Regions from separate parts of the Phyllobacterium zundukense genome, predicted to be linked through region 1. Evidence: predicted binding sites of a transcription regulator. Region 1 holds the regulator's gene; each other region holds the start of a gene.
The links. Region 1 encodes LexA, which represses DNA repair genes until DNA is damaged. Its sites were predicted from a motif close to TGTTCNNNNTGTGTTCNG; they were not measured.
Positions count from the first base shown of each region.

Region 1 (3,279 bases):
GCCGCGTATCATTTCAACAATACTGCACCCTTCGGACTTGTCGGCAACGCACTTGCGCTTCCGCTCATCTCGGTGTTCGTCATGCCGTTTGCCGTGCTTGGTTTGCTCGCCATGCCATTCGATCTGGACTGGCTACCATTTGCTGTCATGGGCCGCGGTATTGAAGCTGTGATTGCCATCGCCAAGATGGTTGCCTCACGTTCGCCAAGCGGCAATCTCGGTTTGATGCCGCAGGCCTGTCTGATCTTTATGAGTCTCGGGCTAGTGACGTTGTTGTTGCCATCGACACGATTGCGCTTGTGCGGCCCGCCCACGTTGTTGGCCGCGGCAATACTCATGATTGCCGCGCAAGAACCTGGCATCATTATTTCAGAGGATGGAAGGCTGGTTGCGTTGCGAACTGCAGACAATAGATTAGCGATCAATCGGCCATCTGGAAGCGCGTTCACTTTAAACAACTGGCAACAGGGCTATGGGACAGATGATGTGGTCAAGCCGGTAAAAACCGGTGCACGTCTTGAAGAAACGCAATTCGAATGTGCAGACAGACTTTGCACCGCACGTGAGCAGGGCGGGCTGATAGTCGCCTATACCGATGACCCTGCCCAAAGGTCATCGGCCTGCACCGAGGGGGATATCGTCATTCTGGCTTTTGCAGGCACAGAGGCGGTTTGCAGCGACGATAATGTTCTGGTGATTACCAAGCGCGATCTCGCACTGCGAGGAACTGCCGAGATCATTCTGGAAGCGCCGAAGGATACAGACGATCCGTCGCTGCCGAATGTTGCCGAAGCAAAGGTTCTTCACCTTCAGCGGCTCCGCTCCGCCGGCATTGCTTACGCCGTTGGACCACCGGATCGGCCATGGAATTCATATCGGACACATTCACGCGCTGCCCGCGACCTTGATGAATACAAATCCAGCGACCGCGCGAAGACCATCGTGAAATAACAATTACGCTCGAAAGAGCAAGTGGACGCCGCCTTTAATAACGCCTTATCAACCCCACAAGTTTACCTTGAACTCGAACGCGGTCCGGTCCAAAAATGCGGGTTTCATAGGCGGGGTTCGCTGCTTCAAGTGCAATCGAGGCACCTTTGCGGCGGAAACGCTTCAGTGTAGCTTCTTCGTCGTCAACCAGAGCTACAACGATCTCACCCGGGTTGGCCGTATCGCTGCGCTTGATCACAACGGTATCGCCATCGAAAATCCCGGCGTCGATCATCGAGTCACCCTTGACCTCAAGAGCATAATGTTCGCCGCTACCGATCATGTCTGGCGGCAGGCCGATCATATGGGTCTGGTTCTGGATTGCCGAAATCGGCACACCAGCAGCGATGCGGCCCATAACTGGGATGCTGACAATGGTGGAAGCGCTTGAGTCATCCGCCGAGCGCGACTGAGGCCGGGGAGGAGCGATGTTTCGTCCAAGACTGCCCTCGATGACGCTTGGCGAGAATTTCCTTTGGGCGTTGAGACCGGGCGCAATGGAGTCCGGCAGGCGCAGGACTTCCAGCGCTCTTGCCCGATTTGCTAGCCGACGAATAAAGCCGCGTTCTTCCAGCGCAGTGATCAACCGGTGTATGCCGGACTTCGACGCCAGGTCCAATGCATCCTTCATCTCGTCGAATGATGGCGGGATGCCCGTCTCCTTCAAGCGCTCGTGAATGAAGAGCAAAAGTTCATGTTGTTTACGCGTTAGCATCGGCGATCCTTTAGCAGGGAATCGGAAAAACAAAACCAGAACAAACACTATCTGTTCCAGTTGTGTTCCACAAGGCTTAATATGTGGTGTACGTTGCGCGAACAGTGTGTGATTTTACCCAAATACCAGCATTTGGGGCCAAATTCGCCAAGAATGCGAATTAAAACTGGGAAATAGCTTTAGCGTTTACCTGGAATCACCGGTGGTCCACTCGATTGCCGCAGGATCAGTTCGACCGGCCAGACCTCATGGATGTTTTCCACGGGCTCGCCGTCCAGCACGCGCACCAGCATTTCGGCGATACGCGTGCCGGCGGAGCGGATCGACGAGCGCGTCGTCGTCATGGACGGCACCATATTGCTGGCATTGAGATAGGGAAACACGTCGTCATGGGCGATGATCGAGACTTCTTTGCCGAGTTCATAACCCTTCGACCGGATGGCGCGGAAAACGCCGAGTGCAGTCATCATGGAGCCGGCAATGATCGCGGTGGGATGCTGTGGAAGCGACAAGAGCCGTTGCGCCTCCCGAAAGCCGATCTCGTCGGAAAACCGCTCGTGGACGATGAAACGCGGATCAACTGGAATGCCCCGTTCCAGAAGTGCCTCACGATAGCCGAGTTCGCGGTGTTCGGAAAAAGTATGTCCCTTGAGGCCATCTATCATGGCGATATGCTTGTGGCCGAGATCAAGCAGGTGGGAAGCGGCCTGGCGGAATGCACCTGCATTGTCGATATCGAGCCAAGCATGCGGCGCCTCGATATTTGTTCGTCCATGCAGGACGAAAGGGAATTTCTCCTCGATCAGCATGGCAACCCGTTCATCCATGAGGGTGGGGCCTGTTATGATGATGGCATCCACCCGTTTGCTGGAAATAAGCCGCCTGTATGCCGAGATTTCATCATTATTGATGACCGGACTCATCAGGAGGTCCATTTCGTCCTGGGAAAGGCGTTCGGCCAAGCCAGAAAAGAATTCGCTCGTGTGCGGGCCAAAGCGCTCGCTTCGATCGTTCGGCATGAGAATGCCGATTGCGCCAACCCGCCCAATGGCGAGGCGGCGGGCATTAGCATTCGCGCTGTAGCCGAATTGCAGCGCTGCCTTGCTAACACGCTCACGAGTGGCCTTGTTGACCTCGGGATAGCCGTTCAGGGCGCGACTGACGGTCGTCTGTGACAAGCCCAGCTGTTCGGCCAGTTCCTTGAGTTTCATAGCAAGCGATCCACCAATGCGTTCATATGCAGGCTCCGGAACGAAAGCCTTTGCCAGATATGACTCCAAATAATAAACATAACCATAGCATAAATTCAAAGCGCTTTGAACTTTAGTATCAAAAGTGCGGCGGTCAGCGAATGCCACCTCATTCCACAGGTGCCATGATGCGCGTAATACCCCGTAAAGATCATCTTATAACGCATTGAAACAACGTTATTTTATCCCGCGATGCTTAATCGTGAGATCGGCTCCATTCCTTGTTGGTTGAAATTGTTGCTTGACAGTTCGAAATGCCTTTGCCATTTTTTATTCAAAGCGCTTTGAATTTCTGAATCCAATGAGATATCCAAAGCGCTTCAG
Region 1 covers NZ_CP017940.1:1,696,040-1,699,318, forward strand. Annotated here, with positions in the region: gene BLM14_RS08390 (ComEC/Rec2 family competence protein) at 1-951, shown strand, start outside; gene lexA (transcriptional repressor LexA) at 986-1,705, opposite strand; gene BLM14_RS08400 (substrate-binding domain-containing protein) at 1,885-2,916, opposite strand.

Region 2 (3,279 bases), 1.0 Mb from region 1:
TTCGGCAACTGAAAAGCTGACACCAGCAATCGGCGATACTATGAAAGCGCTGCAAAACACGGCTCCGCGGCTGGTTCGCATGTCCGGCTCGGGCGGCACCTGCTTTGCGATTTATGACAGCGACAGCGAGGCGGAGACCGCGGCAGCGACGCTTAAACAGAGCAAGCCGGACTGGTTCGTCGTTGCCACTCACAGCATCACGGAAGGAAACTGATCTTGGCTCGCTTCGATGAGACACGCCCGTTTGTACCGGTCAAGATCGCCGTCCTGACGGTTTCCGATACCAGGACGCTGGAAGACGACAAGTCGGGCAGCACGCTGGCCGACCGGATTCTTGCCGCTGGCCACACCTTGGCAGAACGCTCCATCGTTACCGATGATCAGGAGAAAATTCGCAATCGCGTTCTCTCGTGGTCGAAGGATCCGCAGATCGACGTGATCATCACCACCGGCGGCACTGGCTTTACCGGACGCGATGTCACGCCCGAAGCGCTGGAACCGATCTTCGAGAAGCGCATGGACGGCTTTTCCGAGGTCTTTCATCGCGTTTCCTATGACAAGATCGGTACATCGACGATTCAGTCACGGGCGACGGGCGGCGTGGTCAATGCGACTTTCGTTTTTGTGATTCCGGGCTCGCCCGGCGCCTGCAAGGATGCCTGGGATAATATTCTGCAATACCAGCTGGATTACCGGCACATGCCGTGCAATTTCGTAGAGATCATGCCGCGCCTCGACGAGCATCTGAAGCGCAGCGGAAAGAGCTGAGGCCTTACTTCAGTGCTGCGGGGATAATTTCCGCCCTGAGCCGCTTCATTGCAAGTCCGCGCGCCAGATCAACCGCCTTCTTCCCAGGATTGAACAGCGCCATCGACTGGCGCTTGGAAATCAGCAGTCCATCCGCCAGAGGATTGCCGGGTGAGAAAACGCGGCTGAGAAACGGCCGGCGATGCGTATGCGACCGCGTAAAGCATGCCGGACCCTGCATGCGCTCCACATGTACGGCCACCGGTTCGATCCATCCATCAAGCAATCGTGCCCCAGGTTCGAGAAACAGGAACCAGTCACTGCGCGCCCGCCTGAACCCGTCAATCAAAGGCTGGTCCTGCAAAAAAATACAACCTGCCTGATCCGCGACCCGGTGCGTTTGGTCAACGGAGCCATGATCGATGATGATCACATCGCTCAGCAGGCCCTCGACGGCGCCGCCCACCAGACCGCTGAGCGTTCTGGCCAGGAGTTCATCCGAATTTTGGGTTTCAATCAGGACGGAGATCATCAGGAGCCAATATAGTATTATTAAACGAATTTCCATCACTCCTTTTGGCGCAGATTGTTCTTGCTTTGTTCTCAAGATTTGTTAGGAATGTATTCATGTTGCGGCTGTGATGAGCGACCAGATTCGCTCGGGTGGCAAGGAGAATGCAAATGAACATCGTGGTGCAAGCGGACAAGGCCGCCTTCGGGCAAGGCCGCGCACAACATGCCAATGCACTGATCGAGGAAGCCGGACTTCGGGTCGACCAGGAACGCCGCCGCGGGCGTGGAGCCGGCATGAATCCGACCGGGCGCTTCGAAGCGGAAAGCCGCCATGTCTACGACGATGGCTGGGAAACCATCGAGAATCTGCCGCCGTTCAAGACCGAAGTTCAGATCGAGAAACCACGCACGATCATCACCCGCAATGACTCACCCGATATCAGCTTTGACCGTTCGATCAATCCTTATCGCGGTTGTGAACATGGGTGCATCTATTGTTTTGCACGGCCGTCCCATAGCTATATGGGCTTGTCTGCCGGACTGGATTTCGAGTCCAAGCTTTTTGCCAAGCCCGACGCGGCAAAGATGCTGGACAAGGAATTGTCGAGGCCCGGTTATACGGCAAAGACGATCGCAATCGGCACCAATACCGACCCCTATCAGCCGATCGAGAAGAAATGGCGCATCATGCGCGATATCTTGCAGGTGCTGGAAGCACACCAGCATCCCGTTGGGATCGTTACGAAATCTGCGCTTGTGATGCGCGATCAAGACATTCTTGCGCGCATGGCCGAGAAGGGTCTCGCCAAGGTTGCTCTGTCCGTGACGACGCTTGACGGCAAGCTGGCGCGCACCATGGAGCCACGCGCGTCAACTCCGACGCGGCGACTGCAGGCGCTCCGCAGCCTTTCCAACGCCGGTATTCCGGTCAGCGTCATGGTGGCGCCGGTCATTCCCGGTCTCAACGATCACGAGATCGAACGCGTACTCGACAGCGCCCGCGCCATGGGCGCCCTGGAGGCCGGCTACGTGCTTCTCCGCCTGCCGCTCGAAGTCAGTCCGATCTTCAAGGAGTGGCTGCTTCGCAACTACCCGGACCGCTATCGCCATGTTCTGTCGCTGGTGCGGTCGATGCGTGGCGGCAAGGATTACGATGCGGAATGGGGCAAACGCATGCGCGGCGAAGGTCCCTATGCCTGGCAGATCGGTAGGCGTTTCGAGATAGCCGCAAGGCGCCTCGGCATCAACCTTTCGAAGCGGCGGCTGCGGACGGATCTGTTTTCATCAACGCCGGGAAACGAGCAGCTGTCGCTGTTCTAACCTTCTGAAATCCGTCAGGCAGATCCCCATCCGGCCTGACGTGACCTTGGGTAGCCCCGCCCCATCAGCTACCTAAGGACTTGCAGAGAATCAGAACGAATGCGAGTCTCGTCGCAACATGGCTCGATCGCGTTCTGATTCTCTGCTTCTTCCCCTCGAACCTGGCAAACCGGATTTTGCCAGCGAGCGCAAACTCATGCGCAGTGGAATAGAATTTATCGTCGGCATCGATGAGGCCGGGCGCGGGCCGCTGGCGGGTCCGGTGGTGGCTGCAGCGGTCATTCTGAACCCGAAGAAAATCCCGGACGGGCTCGACGATTCGAAGCGGTTGACCGCACAACGCCGCGAAGAACTCTTTGATATTATTACAGATACAGCGCTAGCCTGTGCTGTGGCGAGCATTTCGGCGCCCGCCATCGATGCAACCGATATTTTGAAAGCTGCCCTCGAGGCGATGCGCCGGGCTGTATGCGGACTCTCCATCTTGCCGGGTCACGCCTTGATTGATGGGCGCGATGTGGCGCCTGGCCTGCCCTGCCCGGCAACGGCCCTTGTCAAGGGCGACCAGCGCTCCGTATCGATTGCCGCTGCTTCGATTCTCGCCAAGGTGACACGCGACCGGATGATGGCTCAGACCGGAAAATATTTTCCGCTTTACGGCCTTGAGTCGCATGCCGGCTATGGTACCGAGTTTCATCG
Region 2 covers NZ_CP017940.1:2,704,185-2,707,463, forward strand. Annotated here, with positions in the region: gene BLM14_RS13545 (4-(cytidine 5'-diphospho)-2-C-methyl-D-erythritol kinase) at 1-214, shown strand, start outside; gene moaB (molybdenum cofactor biosynthesis protein B) at 217-768, shown strand; gene BLM14_RS13555 (glycosyltransferase) at 773-1,315, opposite strand; gene BLM14_RS13560 (PA0069 family radical SAM protein) at 1,423-2,580, shown strand; gene BLM14_RS13565 (ribonuclease HII) at 2,699-3,279, shown strand, end outside.
Region 2: the regulator LexA is predicted to act here: its motif matches at 1,335-1,352, upstream of BLM14_RS13560 (PA0069 family radical SAM protein).

Region 3 (3,279 bases), 370 kb from region 1:
CAATGGTTGCCGGAACGGCGCCTTCCTCGATGATGATCGCCTCGACATCAGCCGCCATGCGGCTGTTGTCGGGGTAGGGCATGCCATGGGTGATAATCGTGCTTTCCAGTGCAACCACCGGCCTGCCAGCGTCCAGCGCCTTTTGTACCTCAGGGGCGATGTCGGTGAACGGGTTGAGAGCTTTGGTCGTCATGGTCGTTTCCTTCTGTCTTTCAGCTGAGCTGGACTGCAGCCGGGATGCAGGCAAGCGTGCTGTTGAATTCCTGTCGTGAAAAGCGCGGACTTGCGGAGTGTGTCTGCAAGGTCAGCATGGAAGCGGCCATGCCTTCGCGCACGGCTTCAGAAAATGCGGTACCGCGCATCAGCGCCGCAATTGTGCCGCCGGCCAGCGCATCGCCCGCACCGGTAACATCGGCGATGCCGTTCACTGCAGGCGGCAGGATGGAGAAGGCATCGTCGCCGGAAAAGGCGAAGGCGGCATCGCCGCCATTGCTGACGACCGCGCCGCGAACGCCTTCGGCACGCAATGCCGCATATATTTCTTTCAACGCCGCTTCGGCCCCGAGCCCCGTTAGTGCCCGCGCCTCGCGCCGGTTCATGAACAGGCAGGTGAGATTGCCGAAGACCGGCGCCAGGCGCGGAACCTTGGCCGGGGAGATTGCCAGCGCGAACAGCGGCCGGTCGCCGGCAAGGCCAGCCAGCCACTGCAGCGCATCCGAGGGAAGATTGGCGTCGCAAAAGACGGCATCGGCGACGGCGATGGAATCGCGGACCTTGCGCCGGCGCAACTGCCTTGGCAGCGCCACCTCATAAAGCTCCATATCGGCAATGCCGGCGACGACGTCGCCATGCTCGTCGAGAATGGCCGTATAGCTCGGCGTTGCCCGGTCCATATATACGGCCGAGCCATCCTTGATCCCCGCGGTCTGGATTGCCGCGCCGATCATATCGCCGATCCTGTCGCCGCCGCGCACCGACAGGATTTCCGCAGAGACACCGCGCTGGACCACGAGCCGGAGCGCATTGAACACGCCGCCGCCGGGCTCCTCGCGCATGATGCCAGGGTTCGACGCGCCCGGCACGAAAGGCGCGCTGCTCTGGCCGCGCCGGTCGAGATGAGCGCCGCCGACAGCGAAAAGCAGCGGTTTGTTACCTGTGGTCATGGTTGATTGCTTTATCCGGATAAACTTCAGGTTGCGAGGTCTTCGCTTCGTTCTTTCTCTAGAACGCCGGACGGCCGGGCGCAATGATCGGAGCGATTCGAATCCGCCGGTGTCGCTTTATGCGGCAAGCTGCGGATTCGCTTCAGGAATGTGTGGGCCGCAGGTCGCGTCAGCGACGGGAACATCCTAGGAACATTTTTAAGTTATGCTTATTTTTCAATAAGATGCATCTGTTGCAAAATGAGAACAAAACAGATACAAATAAGTTCAGATTCAGGAACATCCGTACTTCATGGATAACACAGGGGTAGTGTAACATGGCTCAAAATTCTTTGCGGTTGGTTGAGGGTAATTCGGTGGATAAAACGAAAGCGCTGGATGCGGCATTGTCCCAGATCGAGAGGGCCTTTGGTAAGGGCTCGATCATGCGGCTTGGGCGCAATGAGCAGGTGGTGGAGATTGAAACGGTTCCGACCGGCTCGCTGTCATTGGATATTGCCCTTGGCGTCGGCGGATTGCCGAAAGGCCGCATTGTCGAGATTTACGGGCCGGAAAGCTCGGGCAAGACGACGCTCGCCCTGCACACCATTGCCGAGGCACAGAAAAAGGGCGGCATTTGCGCCTTTGTCGATGCCGAACATGCGCTCGATCCTGTCTATGCCCGCAAGCTGGGCGTCGACCTGGAAAACCTGCTGATTTCGCAGCCGGATACCGGCGAGCAGGCGCTGGAGATCACCGATACGCTGGTGCGTTCGGGTGCTATCGATGTTCTGGTCGTCGACTCGGTTGCCGCCCTGACACCGCGTGCGGAAATCGAAGGCGAGATGGGCGACAGCCTGCCGGGCCTGCAGGCGCGTCTGATGAGCCAGGCGCTGCGCAAACTGACCGCGTCGATTTCCCGCTCCAACTGCATGGTCATCTTCATCAACCAGATCCGCATGAAGATCGGCGTGATGTTCGGCTCGCCCGAAACCACGACAGGCGGCAATGCGCTGAAGTTCTATGCATCGGTCCGCCTCGATATCCGCCGTATCGGCTCGCTGAAGGAGCGTGACGAGGTTGTCGGCAACCAGACCCGCGTCAAGGTCGTCAAGAACAAGCTGGCGCCGCCCTTCAAGCAGGTCGAATTCGACATCATGTATGGCGAAGGTGTTTCCAAGACCGGCGAGCTGGTCGATCTCGGCGTCAAGGCCGGTATCGTGGAAAAATCCGGTTCCTGGTTCTCCTATAATTCGCAGCGCCTCGGCCAGGGGCGTGACAATGCGAAACTGTTCCTCAAGGAAAACCCGGAAATCGCCAACGAGATCGAAGTGGTATTGCGCCAGAATGCCGGTCTCATTTCCGAGCAGATGCTCGACAAGGGCCCTGATGACAACGAGGATGACGGTCCCGAGGCCGCCGAAGGCTGATCTCTCGAGACAAGCTCTTCCTGGTCTTTGACTTTAGAACCCGCGGCCATGCTTTGGTTGCGGGTTTTTTGCTTGGAAAAAGATTTCCGCTAATGCCAAGCACCAGCATCGCTCGTGGTGAGTTTGTCGAACCACAGCATTAGGGATTTTCTGGACAGCGCGCGGCTGCATCGCTACAAGCGTTGCGTTCCGCCCCTTCGATGTGAGAAGGGGCCAATTCCGCTTTGGATAAAAAGAAGTCAGAGGCTAAGAAACATGAGTGGCGTCAACGAGATCCGGTCGACATTTCTGAACTATTTCAAGAAGAACGGCCATGAGATCGTGGCGTCGAGCCCGCTTGTTCCGCGCAATGACCCGACGCTGATGTTCACCAATGCGGGCATGGTCCAGTTCAAGAATGTTTTTACCGGCATCGAGCAGCGCCCCTATAACCGCGCCACCACCTCGCAGAAATGCGTGCGCGCCGGCGGCAAGCACAATGACCTCGACAATGTCGGCTATACCGCGCGCCACCACACCTTTTTCGAGATGCTGGGAAATTTCTCCTTCGGCGACTACTTCAAGGAAGAGGCGATCGCGCTCGCCTGGAACCTGATCACCAAGGAGTTCGGTCTCCCCAAGGACAAGCTGACGGTCACCGTCTATCACACGGACGATGCGGCTGCGGGGTTCTGGAAGAAGATCGCCGGCCTGCCGGAGGATCGCAT
Region 3 covers NZ_CP017940.1:1,330,670-1,333,948, forward strand. Annotated here, with positions in the region: gene BLM14_RS06490 (pseudouridine-5'-phosphate glycosidase) at 1-193, opposite strand, end outside; gene BLM14_RS06495 (carbohydrate kinase family protein) at 213-1,163, opposite strand; gene recA (recombinase RecA) at 1,481-2,572, shown strand; gene alaS (alanine--tRNA ligase) at 2,828-3,279, shown strand, end outside.
Region 3: the regulator LexA is predicted to act here: its motif matches at 1,341-1,358, upstream of recA (recombinase RecA).